Regions from separate parts of the Bacillus sp. H1a genome, predicted to be linked through region 4. Evidence: riboswitches for the same ligand, from Rfam matches in the RefSeq annotation. Region 4 holds a riboswitch; each other region holds the start of a gene.
What was found. Region 4 has a riboswitch for lysine ahead of U860_RS0106460 (amino acid permease). Riboswitches for the same ligand answer to the same signal wherever they lie in the genome.

Region 1: another riboswitch for lysine. It lies ahead of lysA (diaminopimelate decarboxylase); the one in region 4 lies ahead of U860_RS0106460 (amino acid permease).
Region 2: another riboswitch for lysine. It lies ahead of U860_RS0113600 (aspartate kinase); the one in region 4 lies ahead of U860_RS0106460 (amino acid permease).
Region 3: another riboswitch for lysine. It lies ahead of U860_RS0122595 (amino acid permease); the one in region 4 lies ahead of U860_RS0106460 (amino acid permease).

What each region holds. Positions count from the first base shown of each region.
Region 1 is NZ_AYMH01000003.1:181,293-185,526, forward strand. Features, by position in the region: gene U860_RS0102620 (phosphoadenylyl-sulfate reductase) at 1-515, opposite strand, end outside; gene U860_RS31090 (YezD family protein) at 602-745, opposite strand; SAM riboswitch class I at 817-925, opposite strand; gene lysA (diaminopimelate decarboxylase) at 1,043-2,359, opposite strand; lysine riboswitch at 2,539-2,720, opposite strand; gene U860_RS0102635 (DUF3888 domain-containing protein) at 2,809-3,204, opposite strand; gene U860_RS0102640 (LTA synthase family protein) at 3,466-4,234, shown strand, end outside.
Region 2 is NZ_AYMH01000028.1:31,335-35,568, forward strand. Features, by position in the region: gene U860_RS0113585 (YndJ family protein) at 1-1,298, opposite strand, end outside; partial or broken gene U860_RS0113590 (DUF4166 domain-containing protein) at 1,304-1,627, opposite strand; partial or broken gene U860_RS0113595 (hypothetical protein) at 1,615-1,848, opposite strand; lysine riboswitch at 2,041-2,227, shown strand; gene U860_RS0113600 (aspartate kinase) at 2,429-3,658, shown strand; gene asnA (aspartate--ammonia ligase) at 4,008-4,234, opposite strand, start outside.
Region 3 is NZ_AYMH01000047.1:104,139-108,372, forward strand. Features, by position in the region: gene U860_RS0122590 (ABC transporter permease) at 1-649, opposite strand, end outside; gene U860_RS0122595 (amino acid permease) at 710-2,134, opposite strand; lysine riboswitch at 2,282-2,463, opposite strand; gene U860_RS0122600 (GNAT family N-acetyltransferase) at 2,669-3,523, shown strand; gene gapN (NADP-dependent glyceraldehyde-3-phosphate dehydrogenase) at 3,551-4,234, opposite strand, start outside.
Region 4 is NZ_AYMH01000015.1:49,103-53,336, forward strand. Features, by position in the region: gene U860_RS0106450 (DUF2716 domain-containing protein) at 1-456, shown strand, start outside; gene U860_RS0106455 (iron-sulfur cluster biosynthesis family protein) at 519-824, opposite strand; gene U860_RS0106460 (amino acid permease) at 938-2,404, opposite strand; lysine riboswitch at 2,517-2,709, opposite strand; gene U860_RS0106465 (GNAT family N-acetyltransferase) at 3,095-3,544, shown strand; gene U860_RS0106470 (sulfite exporter TauE/SafE family protein) at 3,585-4,234, opposite strand, start outside.

The DNA of each region.
Region 1 (4,234 bases), on a different contig from region 4:
ATGAGCGGACAAACTTTAATAGATTGAAAACGACGATCTTGATTTATAAACTGTGTGTGCTTACGCGTTTCTGATTGTTCCCTTCTCAAGCCTGATATCCACGCTTTTTCGACTGCTAATGATTTTTCTAACGGTAAAATTTTTCTAATATTACAACAAAGATTCGGATTACTTTCCCATAATTTCTCTCCATGAAGCTTCGCCTGTTCTTCAAGTGTAAACTCAGGCTGTTTTTCTATAATATTTAATGAAGGAAATCTCTCACGTACCTTTTTAATTAATTCGTACGTTTCTTGAAAATGAACATTTGTATCTAAAAATACAACTTTAGCAGATGGATTTACTTGGTTTATAAGGTGCAATAAAACCATTCCCTCCACTCCAAAGCTACATGCATATACAATTTCATCTTTATACTCTCTATAAGCCCAGCTTAATACCGATAACGCACCCTTCGTTTCATCTTCTTCAGAAAATGAAACACTATTTTCTTCCCACGTTTCGTACGTCAACATGTTTTTTCCCCCTGTAACAGCAAAAAGACGGTTTTAACCTAATAAAATAGATTAAAACCGCCTCTAGTTTTTCTAGTCAGCGCTTTTTACTTTAAACGGACTTTTTCACTTTTTTCCAATTGAATCACTTTTCCATCTTGCACAACAATTGTAATTGAACCATATTTCATATCAACAAGCATCGTTTGAATTTTTTCGGATACTTCATCAAAATGTTCCCGTACTCCCACGCAAACAGCCCCCTTTTTATTCATAAAAAAAATCTTTCCCATTTCGAAAAGACTGTTCGGTAATATATTTTACCTTATCTTTCAAAATGGATTCCATTTTGCTGGATTTAGCACCTTGCTTTCTATAAGCAGGTTGCCGAGCTTCATAGGGCCAGTTCCCTCCACTTCTCTTGATAAGCTTTGTATTTGTATTTTATCACAATTCTGATTTTTTTCAATCCTAGTTTTCCGATATATTTTAATTATTTTATTTTTTTAAAAAGGAATTGCCCACCCTGAGCAATTCCTTTTTCACATTTAAACAAGCTCTTTAATACGTATGCGATCGTTCCCAATAATATTTTCATATGTTTCACGTTCTACAACAATTTGTGACGTCCCGCCTTTTGCAAAGACTACAGCTGGTCTACGAATACGATTATAATTATTAGCCATCGAGTAGCCATACGCACCCGTACAAGAAATCGCTAGTAAATCAGAAGAGGCAACTTTCGGGAGATCAATATCCCAAATAAGCATATCTCCACTTTCACAGCATTTCCCAGCAATCGAAACGAGTTCCTCATTTTCATCATTCCCTCGATTCGCCAACATCGCCTCATAACGAGCTCCATATAGAGCCGGTCTTAAATTATCCGTCATCCCACCATCGACTGAAACATATTTCCGAATACCAGGAATCTCTTTCACTGCTCCGACTGTATAAATTGTTGTTCCGGCATCACCTACGATACTACGGCCTGGTTCAATCCATATTTCCGGAAGCGGATATTCACATAATGTAAACTGCTCTCTCACCGTACTTGTTACAGCGTGCACATACGTTTCAAGTGTTAACGGTGTATCAGACTCCGTATAACGTATACCGAAACCTCCGCCCACATTCAATACTTTCACTACATAGTTTGTTCGCTCTCTCACTTCTTCTAAAAATTGACGTAGTACTTCAATTGCTCGAACAAAACCAGCCGTTTCAAATATTTGTGATCCAATGTGCGAATGAATTCCTAATACATTATAATTTGATTTTTGCAAGGCAAGCTCAATTGCCTGCATCGCTTGACCATTTGAAACACCAAATCCAAATTTCGAATCATCTTGCCCTGTTGTTATATATTCGTGTGTATGTGCCTCTACTCCAGGCGTTACACGGATTAATATGTTCACAAATTTCCCATGTTGAATCGCTAAGTCATGTAAAATTTCTAATTCTAAGAAATTATCTACTACAAAACAACCGATATTTGCCTGAAGAGCCATAATAATTTCTTCTTCTGTTTTATTATTTCCATGAAAATGAATACGAGATGCCGGAAAACCTGCTTGGAGCGCAGTATATAATTCCCCTCCAGAAACAACATCTAAAGACATATTCTCTTCACGAGCCACTCGGCACATCTCCATGCACAAGAACGCCTTGCTTGCATATGCTACTTGATAAGAGAAACCACTTCCTTTAAAAGCACGATGAAACGTACGACAATTCTCTCTAATAAACTCTTCATCGTATACATAAAGTGGTGTTCCGTATTGTTTTGCTAGCTGCGTCGTATCGCACCCTCCAATTTCTAAGTGTCCTTGCCCATTGATTCGGCTTGTGCCGTGTAAATACATTTGAATTCCTCCCTTATTTCCTCTAAAACTCATAACCCCAATCTTCTATTCATTGCAGCACGCTTTTAGATAGACAAAAAACGCGCGGAACAATGTTCACACGCGTTTCTTATTAGGAAAAATATATATTGAAAAAATAAACGAGTTGTTATCTTCTCAAATAAGAAACCGCATCAACATCTCCAAATAGCTCTCCATAAAATAAATCTTATGACAGTACTACATTTATTCAATGCAGTCCCAATATATGAATAACGTGGTCATTCTTATATTTCGGCAATAGTCCCTTTCAACCTATGATCACAGATTCCACTAAATCTCCCATAGCTTACTCTTTCCTATCGCGGCCTCTACCTTTGAGAGTAGATGAGGTAAGTCTATTTAATTTTCAAACATCTAATGTTGCTATTAACAATACCAAAGGAACATTTTATTTGTCAAACAATTTTTCAAATTGTTTTTTTACAGTTTAATTTGGTGTCATTTGGTAAACGTTTTACTACAACCTTTGTTACTTCCCATTCGCCTTCCTCATTATTAAACGTAATTGTTACTTTTTCAAATGGCGGAGCAATTTTCCCACCAACTCGTTCATATTTCGTTACTTCGATAACTGCTTGAAATAAATATGTACCACTATACATTTTTTTTAAGCTAATAATTCTCGGACACTCATATGGTTTCAAGCCCCCATACTGTTTTTCAATCGCTCTATTTATTTTTGGAAATAAAACAGAATAAAGCGCATCTTCCATGAGCGGCGTATCATATTGTGCTACTGATATATTCGGTGAAGCAAAAAACATAAAACCACTGCATACTATAACGTATAATAAATTTCGCATTATAACCTCCGCATCATTACGCAATACTTTCTATGTTTAGCAAATGATAATAATCATACATAGAAATTTCATTTTATTGTCTCCCACTTCCCTTTTTCTACTCAATTGTTGCAAAAAAAGCCCACAATCCTCTTTTATTTTCGTATAATGATACTCATAGTATAATAATCATAATAATAAAGGACTGTTCGTATATATAAAGTGAGGATAACTGCAATTAACTTCACAAGAACTGTCATGCTTTCAGGAGAGGAGTATATTATGCTACAACATCTGTTTCCAAAATTACGATTTGCACTCGTTGCAGTCGTTTTATTATGGATTAAAACATATATTGTGTACAAGCTAGCATTTGATATTAAAATTGATAACTTCTTTGAAGAATTTATGCTTTTTATTAATCCACTAGCTTCATTACTTTTATTTTTCGGTTTAGCTTTACTTGCATCTAAGTACCGAAATCGAATTATTATTGTAATTAGTTTTATACTGTCATTTATTTTATTTGGAAATGCAATGTTTTACGGGTTCTATAACGATTTTGTTACATTCCCTGTTTTATTCCAAACAAATAACATGGCTGATTTAGGAACGAGCATTAAAGAGCTCTTTACGTACAAAACATTACTTTTATTTGCAGATACAATTATTTTAATGTTTATTTCACGTAAATTCCCATCATTTTGTGATACAACGCCACTTTCTCGTTCTGAGAAGCGAACTTTCTTTAGTGGTGTAACAGCGCTATTAGCACTGCAAATTGCTGTTTCAGTTATTTATAAACCACAAATGTTCTCACGCTCATTTGATCGTCAAACTGTCGTGAAAAATTTAGGTTTATACACATATCATCTATTTGATATTACACTTCAATCCAAATCTTCGGCTGAACGTGTATTTGCAAGCGGAGATGGATTTTCAGAAATTAAAAACTATGTAGACGCAAAAGATAAGCAGGTTGATAAAAACTTATTCGGAGCTGCAAAAGGTAAAAATGTAATTTTAATTTCAATGGAATCTACACAAAGTT
Region 2 (4,234 bases), on a different contig from region 4:
AAAATAGACTCTCCTGCTTCATTTTTTCTTAGCCAGGCTCTTACGTTTTCTCTTCCATCACTTTCATCTTTTACACTAACGATAGAGCCTTGCATCTTTTCCCACTTACCGCCCATCCCTAAATGAATTTGCGCTACACGCTTACTCATTTTTTCATAACAAAATGCAAATGGACGGAACCAACGTGCCCAGTTAATATTCGCTTGCAACTGATACTCTCTCGTATTCTCATAAAAATGAATAATACTTAAAGGAACCCTCATTCCATCAAATGTGTCACTATGAAAATCATTCATTTTATCAACTAGACCACTGTATTGCTTGCTATCTACTACGCTTTGATTATGTAAAAAACTCTCTCCAACTGTAGAATCCCCTCTTAATTGGCTCGTTGGTTTCCCATAGTACTTATAATTCGGAGTACTCTTTTCAATCATCCAACCGAGAAAAGCCGGTAATGCAACTCCAACTCCATTTACAACACCGTGAATCCAAACCATTTGTGCAATTGTAATCGTCATTACTTGTTTGAAATTCCCGTATGAATATACAAGTGAAAACATAATTGTTACCATAAGCGTACTAGATGAAATAGTAAGGAGAACCTTTGCACTTATTGCATTGAATTTCGCTTTCCAAACGTAAATCCCATATCCATAAATGGCGCATAAATATATGAACACTGCAAAGAATTCAAATACCCTCGAATACGTAATTCCTATCGCAACTGTCATAGGAGAAACAACGATGATAAACATAATAACGTCATATAATTTACTTCTCTTTTCTCTTTTCCTTCCAAGTAAACCAGCCGATAACGGCAATAAAAATGCCGAGTAATGAAAATGTGCAGCTGTGAGTAATACTATGTCAGAACTAAAGTGCATAATTGGAAGTTTCGCTACAGAAGCAAAGAACCAAGAACCTCCTAAAAACAAATAAATAAACGCACTATCAATAGCTGTTTCTTCTATAGGTTTCCATCCTCTTTCTAACAATCTACTTACTCCAAATAATGCAATAATCCCTGTATACATAAACCAAAAGAACGCAAAGATGAAATGATTTGTTATGAAAGCTAGCATCGCACTAACTGCAGCAATCGGATATAAAAACGATACAAATTTATAAATTAATACATACGATCCATTTCTTGTTTTTTTATCAATAATACAAAATGACATCGGTATGAATAACAAAATAGATAATAGTATAATTGCTTCAACAGGATTTAAATTCGACCACTCGCCTATTAGAAATATAATATAACAAGCAAGTCCAAATATTATATTCTTCATTTCATTTATTTCCTTTCCACAAATGTTCCCTTATATGAAAATAGTGAACCAATTAACGAATTTCGTACTTGTACATGAATTCGATAACATTGTAGTGCGTCATCATAGCTTTCAATAATTTTTGCCTCTCCGTATAAAAATTTTGGTAACGGAATTTTTCTTCCTAACATAAAAAACCATTGCTTCTTTGAAGAAATATGCATTGCCCCCGCCTCATCAATATGGAAATTCAATGTAGAAACGAGTAAATGTGGTCCACCAAAATAATCTACAATTTCTTTTCCCTCCTTATCCAACTGCATAACGGCGTTAAAATATCTTTTCTTATTTCACCTATTGATTCCCCTTCTCCAGCTATTTCAAGACCAAAACCAATCTTTGTTTTATATAAAAACTTCTGCGGTTCTCCTTCTTTTTTCTCTAAATACGAAATTTCAGTAAAACGAGCATCCCACTCTGTATGTATGTCTGGTTGCTGCGTATATTCCCATAATTTCTCCATTGTTGTTTTCATTTCTGTCGCAACATAAATAGGCTTTTTCCTTTTCATTCTTCCACCTCCTATGCACTATATTTTTAATGTACATGCAATGAATTTATTTTGCTACATTTTTCACAAACTAGTTCAATAAAAAGAAAGAATTTTAAAAAAACATATAAAACACTTGATTCCCTGAAAAATTTAAATTATTATAAAACAAATGTTACCTACAACTTCATAAATCAAACACTCTCGCCTAAAACGTGAGATAGAGGTTGCAATGCTTATGAGTATTCTAAAGGAGACACAGAGATGTCTATGAGTTTAGAAGAAAGGAAGTGTTGCCGAAATTGATAAATTTCTCTGCATTTATCGATTGGGGCTGTTTTCGAATAGAAACAGAACTGTCATATGTACAGACGTGTACGTATGAAGAGCTATCTACAAAAAAGAGATATCATTTTTATGATATTCCTTTTTTGGCGGTTTTTTTATTAGCTCCGTTTTCTGTTTCCCTTTTCCTGTAACAGCACCATCCTCACTTATTTGAGATGGTGTTTTTTGTTTTTCTTTCTGGTAACTACAGGGATATTGGGATTTGTATATATCCTAACCTATTCTTAAAAATGGACGAAAGAAGGAATTCGTAATGGAAACAATTGTTCAAAAATTTGGTGGTACTTCTGTCGGAAGTATTGAACGTATTCAACATGTAGCAAATTTAATAATTAAAGAATACGAACGAGGACATAGTATTGTCTCTGTCGTTTCAGCAATGGGAAAAAGTACAGATGAACTTGTAGCACTCGCAAATGCTATTACTGAAAATCCAAGTAAACGTGAAATGGATATGCTTCTATCTACAGGAGAACAAGTAACCATTTCATTATTAACGATGGTACTACAAACAAAAGGTTATAACGCAATTTCATTAACAGGATGGCAAGCTGGTATTACGACAGAATCTGTACATAGTAGTGCACGGATTACTGACATTAACACTGGGCGTATTCAGTCCTATCTTACTGAAGGCACGATTGTTATAGTCGCTGGTTTCCAAGGAATAAGTGAAGAAAATGAAATTACAACGCTTGGCCGCGGTGGTTCCGATACAACTGCTGTCGCATTAGCCGCTTCACTAAAAGCGAAAAAATGTGATATTTATACGGACGTGACAGGCGTGTACACGACTGATCCACGCGTTGTACAAGATGCTTATAAATTAGATGAAATTTCTTATGATGAAATGCTAGAATTGGCAAACCTTGGCGCCGGCGTATTACACCCACGCGCTGTTGAATTTGCTAAAAATCATAATGTAGTTTTAGAAGTTCGCTCAAGTATGGAACAAGAAAACGGAACAATTGTAAGGGGAGAATGTAACATGGAACAACAATCAATCGTAAAAGGTATTGCATTTGAGGATAATATTACTCGTGTAACAATTAAAGGGTTAGAACAAGGTTCGCTTTCAACAGTTTTCTCTACATTAGCAGAGGCTCAGATTAATGTAGATATTATTATTCAAAGCATTACAAATGAAGGAACTGTTCACCTCTCCTTCTCGATCCATTCTAATGATTTAAGAGAAACATTAGAAGTGTTAGAACAAAATCATGAAACACTTCACTATGAATCTGTAGAATATGAAAATCATTTAGCAAAAGTATCAATTGTAGGATCTGGTATGGTATCTAACCCAGGTGTTGCTGCGAATATGTTCACTACTTTAAAAGAAGAAGATATTCATATTAAAATGGTAAGTACATCTGAAATTAAAGTGTCGGTTGTCATTGACCGCCTTCATTTAGTAACAGGTGTTGAGGCACTGCATCAATCATTTATGGCAAAAATTGAGCCTTTAGTGCAAATGAGCTAATTTAAAGCTTACAAAATCATATTAATCTATTTCCTTCCTATTTATAAATAAAAAGCTGTTTGCATAGATTTAAAGATTCTATACAAACAGCTTTTTAACATATTATTGATATCCGAAAATCATTATAAAACAATTAAATTACTCGTAATACTCTTTCCTAGGAAATATAACTGATTCTTCTCACCTCTTATCACATATATCCTTTCAATCTTTTCCTTCTAATAAAATCCCTTGAATTCCCTCATAATAATGAATGCAGTTATTAGTAAAGCTCACTGTAAACCACCCTTTTACAAAATAAAAAAAGGAGAGTAACTCTATTCCTGAGCTACTCTCCCTCATATTTCGATTAAAACAGATGAATGTTTTCTTTCTTACAAGCTTCACGTAAATCGTCAGGCCATACAGAAGATTGAACTTCACCGATGTGTGCTTTACGTAAGAAGTACATGCACATTCTTGATTGGCCGATACCACCACCGATTGTTAATGGTAGTACGTCTTCTAAAATTCCTTTGTGGAAATCGTAATCTCGTTTGAAGTCTTCACCCGTTTTCGTTAACTGTTCGTCAAGTG
Region 3 (4,234 bases), on a different contig from region 4:
CGATTATGTATTCCCACGGTATTCGTTTTGGGGGCTGTTTCTTCGTATATAGAAGTAGGAAAGCAAGAAGTAATAGTAAGCCGCCTAGCACAATGATATTTGCAATATAAAAAAGCATGTAAATGATTAGGACGTTACAAGCAATACGAATGATAAGCCATATGTTTTTTGCATGACTATCACGCCATATCCAATGTATGTATATGTTCCAGCCTTTTAAAATCATCAAAACGATAAAGATTGTACATAAAAAAGGTACGGTTAATTGTAATGATTGCATGGCAAGCGGCACGATAATAAGGAACGTAAATACGAGTGGGAAAAGCTGAATGACGTAATTATATAGAAGAGATTTTTTGAAATAAGAAGTTAATTTCTCTTCTAGTGCTAATAAATAGACAGCATCAGGTTTTTGAATAAACGTACGGATTGGGCATCTCGTTATAATCGTTGTAAGTACGATTGTAATGAGTACTAAAGATATTCCTTTAGAAGGAGATGCTTTCAGAAACTGAGCATAATAATATGCACCAACGCATGAAATAAAGATAAAGCTATATAGTAAACCGTTAATCATACGTGCAAAGTATGTAATGGCATTTTGAATATGTTGTTGGAAGCGACTGCTCCATAGCGATTCGATTGACATGTTTTTCACCTCTTCGTTCTATTATATATGTTTTATTAAGCAAAAAACGAGCAAATTGCGTTATGCAATTTGCTCGTTTTTCTTTTCGTTATTTTTTTTCTGATCACGATTCATTAATGGATAGAAGGCAAAGCCGATTATGAATAAACCAATTCCGAGAAGGAATGTTTTTATATCGGATGCGCCGGTTTTAATAACCCATAGTGCATAGCAAAGTGCGATAACTGCGACTATGCCATCCATAATTCTTGCCCGCATTTCATTTTTATATGTTTCACCAGTTGCGACTAGTTTTAACTGGAAGATTGGTGAAACGAGATATGGAATGAGATAGGCTAAAGTTGATACTGTAATAACGAATGTATAAGCTTCCGCGATTGTTCCTGATAATGTTGAGAATAAGAACACTTGCGACATAATGTTTGTTAATCGTAGTGAATAGATCGGGCTTCCTTTTTTATTTGTTTTTGTAAAGAAGGAAGGGAAGAAGCCTTCTTTTGCTGCTTGATAAGGTACTTCTGAGCTTAATAAAATCCAGCCTAATATTGAACCGAATAGGGAAGTAAGAGCAAGTAATGCCATAAGTTTCCCACCGCCATGACCCATCGCTGCGTTTAATGCGTCTGCTAATGGACGTTCAGAAGCTTGTAATTTATCAACATGAAGTACACCCATTGTTAAAATTGTAATTCCTAAGTAAATTGCAACTGTAATAAGTAATCCTGCAACCGTTGCACGTTTTACCGTTTTTGGAGAAACAGCACGGTTTGATAAAAGAACTGCTGATTCAATTCCGATAAATGCCCAAAGCGTTGTTAGAGCAGCTAAGTTTACTTGTGATAGAAGACCGTGTGATACGCCTTCTTTATCAATCATCGGTGTGTACCATTGTCCAAACTTTGAAGCTTCGAATGCAAATAAAGTAACGACGATGAATAGAAGGAATCCAGTTACTTTCGTTGTTGTTGCTAAGAAGTTTAGTTTTCCGGCTCCGCTTACACCGTTTGTTAAAATGATATGAGTTCCCCATAGTAAGATGGAACAAATAGTAAATGTAATAAGTTTTCCAACTTCTACGTTAAAAGAACCGATTGAAAATAATAGTCGTGTATCTTTCATAATCGGGAAGAAGAGTGATAAATATCCCGCAAAAGACGTAATGATGGCAACGTTACTTGCCCAGTTTGCAACCCAGTATCCCCACACCATGCTGAAACCAGCCATTTTTTTCTTTTTTGGTGATGAGAATAAAGCATATGCATGACTTTGTGGTCCTGTCGTTAAATCAGGACGACGAATTGCTAAATTACCGAAAACAAGAGCTAGCATTAAAACACCAAACCCTGTTGTTAACCAAGCTAAAGTGACACCAAGAGGGCTTGCTGTTTGTGCCAACGTACTTGGCACCATGAAAATACCAGCGCCAACCATGTTACCGACAACGAAAGCTGTTAGTACCCAAAAGCCCCATTTTTTTTGTTGCATAGAAAATACCTCCAAAGTTAGTATAACCAAGTCAAGCGAGGAGATATGTATGTCTTCCAGGTAAGGAAGAGAAGTTCCAAACAAAACAAAAAAAGCACGTAAACTTGCCGCTACATGCTTTCTATCTTATAAGAAACCCACGACATACCTCTCGATAGCTCTCCACAAACGAAACGTTTGTGACAGTTCTGCACTTATTAAATGCAGACCCAGCAAGCGTGCATGGTGGACACGACTTACTTCGGCAATCATTCCTTTCTCATTCATTCATCAATGCCACTACATTTCCTGAAATGATACTCTTAATGACTGCAACCTCTACCTCACCGAGATACGAATGAGGATTTAAATATTAAATTAACGTATTTAAGAGTAACAAATGAATTTTTCTACGTCAATGGATATAGTAATAATCAGATTATGGAGAAGAGTTTGTTATTAAGGGCTTGGAGGGTTTGAAATGGATTCATTGAATAAATATATATTGAATTTTTAATAGAGAATTTACTGTCAATGGGAATGGAGGTTGTTTAAATGATACGTGTTTATAGTGAAAGTGAGGACAGAATCAGTATATTAAATTTAATAAAAAATATGGGGATAGAAGAAGAGATAGGCTCTTTAGATGATATCGTATTGAACTCTACGCATTTTCTTTTATATAACCAAAATGGGATTGAAGGATTCGCGTATTCATCTTTTTATACAAATAGTAATGGAGAGTCTATTGTTCAAATAAGTGTGTATGTGGAACCTGGTTCTCGTTTGAAAGGTATTGGTTCTGCCTTATATAAGGCAATAGAGGAGTGTACTTCTGAAATGAAACCGGATTTTGTGTGCACTTATATGAAAATTGAATCAGAAAATTGTATTGGTTTTGCTAAGAAAATGGGGTTTGAAAGATGGTGGGGATCGCTGGAATTGATATATAAGGGAGGGAGTTTTCCTGAAACGGATATCACGTTTATTAAGTATGAAGATAGATTTTTCAACCAGTTTGTAAAAATGGTACAGGAATGTTATTACGAATTGCATGAAATGAATGATATGAAGCCTTATCTTGCTCCGGAAGATAGTATAAAGAAATACAAATTGAGCAATGAAAGTAATGTGTATATGGTTTTAAAAAATGAACAGTTGGTCGCATCAGTTACGGTAGGGGAAGGGACAATAGAGAATTTAATGGTTGCACCAAGTCATCAAGGAAATGGATATGGGCGTGAAGCTTTACAATTTGGTATGAACAAGTTGTTAGAAGGCGGGTACGAAGATATTAGACTATGTTATATAGAAGGAAATGAAAGTGCTGAGAGGTTATACAACTCTGTAGGATTTAAGCCGCTTCATCATACACAAGTGTTTCGGAAATTTAAAAAGCAGCTGACCTAAATATTAGATCAGCTGCTGAATATAAGATTAAACTAAGTTTAATACAGTTACTTTTTGACGAGTCATAGACTCAAGGCTCTTACGAATACCTTGTGCGCCCATACCTGAACCTTTTACACCGATGAATGGGAAGTGGTCAGGACCGCGCTCTGTGCGTCCGTTAATTTGAACAGAACCAGTATCGATTTTGTTCGCAATTGCAAATGCTTTGTTAATGTCTTTCGTGAAGACACTTGCTTGCAAGCCGAACTCTGATCTGTTAGCAATTTCAATCGCTTGTTCGTCAGAAGAAACACGGATGATTGGAAGGATTGGGCCGAATGGCTCTTCCCAAGCAACTTTCATTTCTTCTGTTACGTGGTCGATTAAAGTTGGGTAAATTAAGTTACGCTCACGTTTGTTACCGATAACGATTGTTGCACCTTTTTCAGCAGCGTCGTCAATTAAACCTTGAACGAAGTCAGCAGATTTATCGTCGATTAATGGAACGATTGTGCTGTCTTGTTCTGGAGATCCAACTGATAATTCAGCTACTTGCTCTTTTAATAAGCCAACAAGCTCGTCCGCTACATTTTCGTGTACAAGTACACGTTTAATAGCTGTACAACGTTGACCTGAGTAAGAGAATGCACCGCTTACGATATGTTTTGCAGCTTCTTGTAAATCAGCATCTTCACGAACGATACCAGGGTCTTTACCACCAAGTTCTAA
Region 4 (4,234 bases):
GATCAAATTTGGGACAGGGTATACAGTGAACTTGAGTTTTCACCGAGTGATGTTACATTTCCATCATTTAAAGTGCCAAGTCCTTTTGTTACATATGATATTTCTCAGTATTTCGGTGAGTCGGTGGATTTAAGTGCATATGACGAGCTTGAAGAAAAAGCGTTACAAGCTTTTAGAGAGAATACAGAATTAGATGAATATATAACGGTACTTGATTGGCAACATGAATGTTACTGGGTAAATCCATATTTAAAGTTCGATAGAAATGAATTTGATGAGTGGATAATTCCAATCATCCCAAATGGAGACTACTATTTCTTTATTCAGAAGGACTTGAAGTGGGGGTATTTAGGTCATCCTTGGGAAAAGAGTATAACGATATTTGGAAAAGAACTAATAGAGAGCATTGAGCAAAATAAACCGGAAATGTTTTATAAGATTTTAAGGCAGGGCTAATGTGTATCTCTAATTTGAATATAAAAGATGCCAATACTTCAATACGAAATATTGGCATCTTTTTATTTTTTTATCGACAATCCATACACCAATGTCTCACTCGGAGTCGTAATACTAAAACCAGTCGTCTTATAATCAAGTTTTAACGTATCACCAGTATAATCTTTTGTGAATGAGTCCATTTGTACAATAAGCTGTTCATCTTCATATACAGCGTCATTTGCATTATATGTATCCCAAATTAGATCAACATCAACAAAAATACTACAAGAGTTTGTCATTGTTCCTCTAATGCGAATGATCTTTTTGTCTTCACGTTCTAGCTTCTGTATAGCTGCTTTTGCTTCATCAGTAATACGAATGTTCATTGGATCCCAACCTTTATTTATGTTTCTTCTATTATTGCAAAAACAGAAGAAATAGGGAAGGAAGAAGCATTGCAATAAAAAACGAGCAAACAATATTGTTTGCTCGTTGTACTTTATTTCAGTTCACATTTATCAAGTGGAATCACTTTCGTTTTCTTAGTAAATTTATATCCTAACCATAGTATTAAGAAGAGCGGTAAACCGATGTAAGAAACAAGTACACCGTTCCAATCGATAGATGCTCCCATAAATGCTCCGTAGTTTTGACCTAAAATAACGATCACACAAAGTGTAAATGCAAAGATTGGACCGAACGGGAACCATTTTGCTTTATATGGTAAATCTTTTAAATCTTTTCCTTGGGCAATATATGCTTTTCGGAAACGGTAATGACTAATAGCGATTCCTACCCAAGCAATAAATCCTGACATCCCAGAAGCATTTAATAACCAAATGTATACAACACCGTCACCGTATAAAGAAGCGATGAAAGCGACGCTACCAACTACTGATGTTGCGATTAATGCGTTAACAGGTACACCGCGGCTATCTAATTTACCTAAAAACTTTGGTGCTTTTCCTTGGCGAGCTAAATCCCAAAGCATACGAGTTGATGCGTACATTCCAGAGTTACCAGCAGATAAAACGGCAGTTAAAATAACAGCGTTCATAACAGAAGCAGCAAAGGCAACGCCCGCTTTTTCAAATACAAGTGTAAATGGACTTACTGTAACATCACTTGCTGCAAGGCTATCAGTCGTATAAGGAATTAATAAACCAATAACGAGAATTGCTAAAATGTAGAATAATAGAATACGCCAAAAAATAGAACGAATTGCTTTCGGAATATTACGTTCTGGATCAGACGTTTCACCAGCAGCCACTCCTAATAATTCAGTTCCTTGGAATGAGAATCCAGCGGCCATAAATACACCGATAATTGCCATGATTCCGCCGTTAAATGGTGCATCTGCAACAGTGAAGTTTTTAAATCCAATAAATTCGCCGCCCATAATTCCAAAAATCATCATAAAACCGACAATTAAAAAGATAATAATAGTAACTACTTTAATAAGTGCGAACCAATATTCAGATTCACCAAATCCTTTAACAGATAAATAATTTAAGAGAAAAATAATAGCTAAACAAAGTCCACTCCAAATAAGAGAAGGTGTATTTGGGAACCAAAATTTCATAATTAATGTTACGGCCGCTAGTTCAGCTGCGATCGTAATCGCCCAGTTATACCAATAGTTCCATCCAAGTGCAAAACCAAGTGATGGATCAACAAATTTTGTTGCATAAGTACTAAAAGATCCAGTAACAGGCATGTAAGCTGCGAGTTCTGCTAAGCTTGTCATTAAAAAATAAACCATAATCCCAATTGCAGCGTATGCAACTAGTGCACCGCCAGGACCAGCTGTATGGATAACACTACCGCTGGCAAGAAATAGTCCGGTACCGATTGTACCACCGAGAGAAATCATCGTAAGGTGACGAGATTTTAATCCACGTTTTAATTCACCTTGTCCTTGTGTAGTTTGCGTTTTAGAGGTAGCTTGATTCGTTGCGCTATTCATGTTCAACACTCCTTTTCTTGTAAGATAGGAAGGAGCGGGGGAGAAAAATACAAAAAACCGCCAAAAGAATTAGGCGGAACGTTTCACAAATAACCACCCCATCATACCCTTCCGTTAAGATAGCACCCCACGTCTACACGGTAATTTTGTAAACGTGACAGTTCTGTTCCTTTCGGAGACAGCCCCAGCCCATATTTCCAGAGAAGAAATATAAACTTCGGCAACTTTTCCTTTCAAACGGAGTCGATGACATTCTCTGTGTCTCGGCCGTTATACTCTTAAAAGTTGCAACCTCTACCTCATCGGATTGATGAGGATTTATTTATTGCTATGATTTTTAATATATGGCAATTGTAATGACTTTCTGAAAATATTGCAAGGAATTTTGTAGGGAAAAGTCAAAAATTATCGGTTATTGTATAGGAAACGCTTGCAAAACTCCACCCGAACCTACTATTATGTAACAATAAGCAAAGAAAAAATTGTTATACAAATGTTTCGCAAAAAATAATGAAAAATCCTCTAAAATTAAAAGAAAATTCAGAAAATATAATTCGACATAAACATCAAAAGGGGATTAGTTCTTTATTCTGTTTCAAGAATAAACATATGTGCGCGTTAAAAAGAATGAATATTCTTTATATTCGTGATAAAATTGAAGTATTGTTTAATGGAAAAGGGGACATCGTTATGAAATTAGAAACGGAAAGATTACATATTATCCCGTGTACGGAAGAGTGGGTTCAAATTGCGAATAATCAAGGATACAATAGTGGTCCGCATATTTTAGGGCATGTAGAAAATGTGAAACAAGATGCGGCTTTATTACCATGGGGCGCTTGGTATGTTATTCGAAAAGAAGATGACATCGTTTTAGGTGATATAGGATTTAAAGGGGCACCTAATGAGAATCATACAGTTGAAATTGGTTACGGATTTATTGAGAAATATTGGAATAAAGGGTATGCAACAGAAGCGGTTCGTGAATTAATGACGTGGGCTTTTCAAACAGGAGAGGTGGAAACGGTTATAGCAGAGACACTCCTTGATAACTATAGCTCTATTCGTGTATTAGAGAAATTACATATGAATAAAGTAAATAGTACTGAAACGATGATTAATTGGAAGATTGAAAAATAAAAAATACCGCCCGAAGCAAATCGGGCGGTATTTTGCGCAATTATGGTAGCATTTGTTTTTGATCTGTCGGATAGCCTATCGTCGTTTGTTTCGAATGATTTGAATGATTACGGACAGAAATGAAAATAGAAATAATAACGACTAGACCAACTGCAACATAAGAAAGTGTAATAATAGTTGGATCAACTTTAAATGATGTAAGTAATGTACGTATATTCGTAAAGATAATAAGGCCACCGACGAGTACGCCGAGTAAATGTGGAGGAACGATGCGTACTAACCATGCTGCGATTGGTGCGGCAACAACACCGCCGAGCATTAAGGCAAATACCCAAACCCAGCTAACTTGTTCCCAGCCAAGAGAGATGAAAAAGCCGATTGTTGCAGCGAGTGAAACAGGAAATTCGCTCGTATCTACAGATCCAATAACTTTTCTAGCTTCATTTCCTCTTGCAAGAAGAACAGGTGTCGTAATAGGCCCCCAGCCACCGCCACCAGTTGAATCAACAAATCCTGCAAATAAGCCAAGCGGCACAAGTTGTTTCGCAGACATACGCTTATTTGAAGCAACAATTTGTTTTTGGATGATGAATCGTAATAAAATATAAACCCCTAAAGTAAATAAAAATAAGGAAATGTATGGTTTAATTACATCGCCAGGTAAATTACTTAAAAAACATGCCCCGACAA